DNA from 2 places in the Streptomyces sp. Root1310 genome. Region 2 is predicted to be linked to the other one. Evidence: predicted binding sites of a transcription regulator. Region 2 holds the regulator's gene; the other holds the start of a gene.
What was found. The regulator HrcA, encoded in region 2, represses chaperone genes, less so after heat shock. The targets are predictions, from matches to a motif close to TTNGCACTCNGNNNNNCNGAGTGCNAA.

Region 1 (2,459 bases), 1.1 Mb from region 2:
CATCCCGGCCGTCGCGGGTGGCTGACCGTAGTTCAGTACCCATCGGTAGTAACCGTCGGTAACAGTGATTACCGAGCGTTCATCGAATTGCCCTCTCCGCGATAGAAGCGGAGGGGGCAATTCAGTGTGGTTGAGCGCGGTACAGTTGGGGAACCCGGTCCGGATCATCGGATCCGGAGTCTTTGCTTTCTGCTCCGCGCCCGACAAGAAGCAGCCAATGTGTGCGCCTCTTTCGTGGCTTTTGCGGCTTATGCAGGGCCCGACTTGCCCTTAATTCAGGCGAATTCTCGCCACATTCCGGATCCCGCGCGTCCGGAATTCTCGTCCGACTGACCTGTTGCAGACGGCAGTTGGACAGATACATTCAGCCGCGGTCGACGCGTTCCGGCGCACGCCCCCAAGCCAACCGGGGGGTGAGGTCTGACCCGGATCCGCGAAGTGTGGATCCGTGCAAGGGCCAGTAATAGGGGAGTTAGGCATGGCTCAGGGCACCGTCAAATGGTTCAACGCGGAGAAGGGGTACGGCTTCATCGCGGTCGACGGTGGTGCGGATGTTTTCGTCCACTACAGCGCGATTCAGATGGACGGCTACCGCACCCTGGAAGAGGGTCAGCGGGTCGATTTCGAGATCTCGCAGGGTCAGAAGGGGCCGCAGGCGGACATGGTCCGGCTCGCGACCGGCTGAAGCACGCGCCGACTGAAAGCGTCGTTCTTCTGTACAACTGACGAAGGGCTCGCACTCCCACGGGGGGCGAGCCCTTCGGTCTGTCCGGGGGCTTCCGCGGGACGCCGGTGGGGCGTCGGTGGGACGTCGGCGGGGCGTCGGTGAGACGGTCGCGAAGGGTGTCCGGAAGGGCACGGGTCCGGCGGAGGCGCTTGCACTCTCATGGGTCGAGTGCTAATCATTGGCGTTAGCACTCTGAAGGTGAGAGTGACAACGAGGACCGGGTCGGTGAGGCCCGCAGGCCAGGTGGGGCAAGGAACCACGAGGCCGGCGAGCCGTCCGTCGCGGGCGCCAGCGCGGTCCGGAGCAATCCACCCCAGTCCGGGAGGACCACTTCACATGGCCAAGATCATCGCGTTCGACGAGGAGGCACGGCGCGGCCTCGAGCGCGGCATGAACCAGCTCGCGGACGCCGTGAAGGTGACGCTCGGCCCCAAGGGCCGCAACGTCGTCCTCGAGAAGAAGTGGGGCGCACCCACGATCACCAACGATGGTGTTTCCATCGCCAAGGAGATCGAGCTCGAGGACCCGTACGAGAAGATCGGCGCCGAGCTGGTCAAGGAAGTCGCCAAGAAGACGGACGACGTCGCCGGTGACGGTACGACCACCGCGACCGTCCTCGCCCAGGCCCTGGTCAAGGAAGGCCTGCGCAACGTAGCCGCCGGCGCCAACCCGATGGCCCTCAAGCGCGGTATCGAGAAGGCCGTCGAGGCCGTCTCCGGTGCCCTGCTCGAGCAGGCCAAGGATGTCGAGACCAAGGAGCAGATCGCTTCCACGGCCTCCATCTCCGCCGCCGACACCCAGATCGGCGAGCTCATCGCCGAGGCGATGGACAAGGTCGGCAAGGAAGGCGTCATCACCGTCGAGGAGTCCCAGACCTTCGGTCTGGAGCTGGAGCTCACCGAGGGTATGCGCTTCGACAAGGGCTACATCTCGGCGTACTTCGCCACCGACATGGAGCGTATGGAGGCCGTCCTCGACGACCCGTACATCCTGATCGCGAACTCCAAGATCGCCAACGTCAAGGACCTGCTGCCGCTCCTCGAGAAGGTCATGCAGGGCGGCAAGCCGCTGCTGATCATCGCCGAGGACGTCGAGGGCGAGGCTCTGTCGACGCTGGTCGTCAACAAGATCCGCGGCACCTTCAAGTCCGTCGCGGTCAAGGCCCCGGGCTTCGGCGACCGCCGCAAGGCGATGCTGAACGACATCGCCATCCTCACCGGTGGCGAGGTCATCTCCGAGGAGGTCGGTCTCAAGCTCGAGAACACGACCATCGACCTGCTCGGCAAGGCCCGCAAGGTCGTCATCACCAAGGACGAGACCACCATCGTCGACGGTGCCGGCTCCTCGGACCAGGTCGCCGGCCGGGTCAACCAGATCCGTGCCGAGATCGAGAACAGCGACTCGGACTACGACCGCGAGAAGCTGCAGGAGCGCCTGGCGAAGCTCGCCGGCGGTGTCGCGGTCATCAAGGCCGGTGCCGCCACCGAGGTGGAGCTCAAGGAGCGCAAGCACCGCATCGAGGACGCCGTCCGCAACGCGAAGGCCGCCGTCGAGGAGGGCATCGTCGCCGGTGGTGGCGTGGCCCTCATCCAGGCGTCCTCCGTCTTCGAGAAGCTGGACCTCGAGGGTGACGAGGCGACCGGCGCCAACGCCGTGCGCATCGCGCTCGAGGCCCCGCTGAAGCAGATCGCCGTCAACGGTGGTCTCGAGGGTGGCGTCGTCGTCGAGAAGG
Region 2 (2,459 bases):
TGCCGGGGCCGGACGAGCGTGTCCGCGGCCTCCGTCGCCGCCGTCTCGTCGAGGCCGTTGCGCACCGCGTCCGCCCGCAGCTCCTCGGCGGGCACGGTGTCCACCCCCACCGCCCCGAAGACCTCCGCGCCCGCGAACGCCGCAGCCCCGAACGCATGGTCGAAATGGGGGTGGGTGAGCGCGAGATGGGTCACACGGGAGCCGGTGAGTTCCTCGGCCCACGCCCGCAGCCGCGCCCCCTCGGCCAGGCTCGAACCCGCGTCGATCATCAGTACCGCGCCCGCCCCGACGACCAGCCCCGCCGTGCAGTCCCAGCCCGGCAGCCGTACCCGTCCGACCCCGGCCGCGACCCGCTCCCACCCCAGCTCTTCCCAAGTCACCGTCATACCGCGACGCTAGCCCTACGACGCTGCGCCGGGGGCCGACCTTGCCCCGGGTGTACCCCACAGCCGTACACTGGGCCGGGGAACGCTGGCACTCGGATGTGAAGAGTGCCAGACGGGGCCCCCAGGGGACTGGGGACGACTGCTGGAGGTGTGTGCGCGATGCTGAGTGAACGCAGGCTCCAGGTGCTGCGCGCCATCGTCCAGGACTACGTCGGCACCGAGGAACCCGTGGGGTCGAAGGCGCTCACCGAGCGGCACAGCCTCGGCGTGTCCCCGGCGACGGTCCGTAACGACATGGCCGCCCTGGAGGACGAGGGGTACATCGCCCAGCCGCACACCAGTGCGGGGCGGATCCCCACGGACAAGGGCTACCGGCTGTTCGTCGACAAGCTGGCCGGCGTCAAGCCGATGACCGGTCCCGAGCGGCGGGCCATCCAGAACTTCCTCGACGGCGCGGTCGACCTCGACGACGTGGTGGCCCGGACCGTACGGCTGCTCGCGCAGCTCACCCGGCAGGTCGCCGTGGTGCAGTACCCGTCGCTGACCCGCTCGACCGTGCGGCACGTGGAGCTTCTCTCGCTCGCCCCCGCACGTCTGATGCTCGTGCTGATCACGGACACCGGTCGGGTCGAGCAGCGGATGGTGGACTGCCCGGCGCCCTTCGGGGAGGCCTCTCTGGCGGATCTACGCGCGCGGCTCAACAGCCGGGTCGCGGGCCGGCGGTTCGCGGATGTGCCGCATCTGGTGGAGGATCTGCCGGACGCGTTCGAGACCGAGGACCGCGGCACGGTCACGACGGTGCTCTCCACCCTGCTGGAGACGCTCGTCGAGGAGAACGAGGAGCGGCTGATGATCGGCGGAACCGCCAATCTCACCCGTTTCGGACATGACTTTCCCCTCACCATCCGCCCCGTCCTGGAGGCACTGGAGGAGCAGGTCGTGCTCCTCAAGCTCCTTGGCGAGGCGGGGGATTCGGGCATGACCGTACGCATCGGTCACGAGAACGCCTATGAGGGACTCAACTCCACTTCGGTGGTGTCGGTCGGCTACGGTTCGGGCGGCGAGGCAGTCGCCAAGCTGGGCGTGGTCGGACCGACCCGCATGGATTACCCGGGAACGATGGGAGCGGTACGAGCGGTGGCACGGTACGTCGGACAGATCCTGGCGGAGTCGTAGGTGGCCACGGACTACTACGCCGTTCTCGGCGTGCGCCGCGATGCGTCGCAGGAAGAGATCAAGAAGGCCTTCCGGCGGCTCGCTCGCGAGCTGCACCCGGACGTCAACCCGGACCCGAAGACCCAGGAGCGGTTCAAGGAGATCAACGCCGCCTACGAGGTGTTGTCGGATCCGCAGAAGAAGCAGGTCTACGACCTCGGCGGCGACCCGCTGTCGCAGTCGGGCGGCGGAGGCGCGGGCGGCTTCGGCGCCGGCGGCTTCGGGAACTTCTCGGACATCATGGACGCGTTCTTCGGTACCGCGTCGCAGCGCGGTCCGCGCTCGCGCACCCGGCGTGGCCAGGACGCGATGATCCGGCTGGAGATCGACCTCGAGGAGGCGGCCTTCGGCACCACCAAGGACCTCCAGGTCGACACGGCGATCGTCTGCACGACGTGCAGTGGCGAGGGCGCGGCCCCCGGCACCAGCGCCCAGACGTGTGACATGTGCCGCGGCCGCGGCGAGGTGTCCCAGGTGACGCGGTCCTTCCTCGGACAGGTCATGACCTCGCGGCCGTGCCCGCAGTGCCAGGGCTTCGGCACCGTGGTGCCGACGCCGTGCCCGGAGTGCGCGGGCGACGGGCGCGTGCGCTCGCGCCGGACCCTGACGGTGAAGATCCCGGCCGGTGTCGACAACGGCACCCGGATCCAGCTCGCGGGCGAGGGCGAGGTCGGCCCCGGCGGCGGCCCCGCCGGCGACCTGTACGTGGAGATCCACGAGCTGCCGCACGCGCAGTTCCAGCGCCGCGGCGACGATCTGCACTGCACGGTGACCCTGCCGATGACGGCGGCGGCCCTCGGCACCAAGGTGCCGCTGGAGACGCTCGACGGGCTGGAGGAGGTCGACATCCGGCCCGGT

Region 1: a site for HrcA is predicted at 876-902, ahead of groL (chaperonin GroEL). Genes of this name have one in related genera too.

What each region holds. Positions count from the first base shown of each region.
Region 1 covers NZ_LMEQ01000001.1:2,081,626-2,084,084, reverse strand. Annotated here, with positions in the region: gene ASD48_RS08995 (MoaD/ThiS family protein) at 1-25, shown strand, start outside; gene ASD48_RS08990 (cold-shock protein) at 479-685, shown strand; gene groL (chaperonin GroEL) at 1,064-2,459, shown strand, end outside.
Region 2 covers NZ_LMEQ01000001.1:1,003,709-1,006,167, reverse strand. Annotated here, with positions in the region: gene ASD48_RS04545 (MBL fold metallo-hydrolase) at 1-386, opposite strand, end outside; gene hrcA (heat-inducible transcriptional repressor HrcA) at 546-1,562, shown strand; gene dnaJ (molecular chaperone DnaJ) at 1,563-2,459, shown strand, end outside.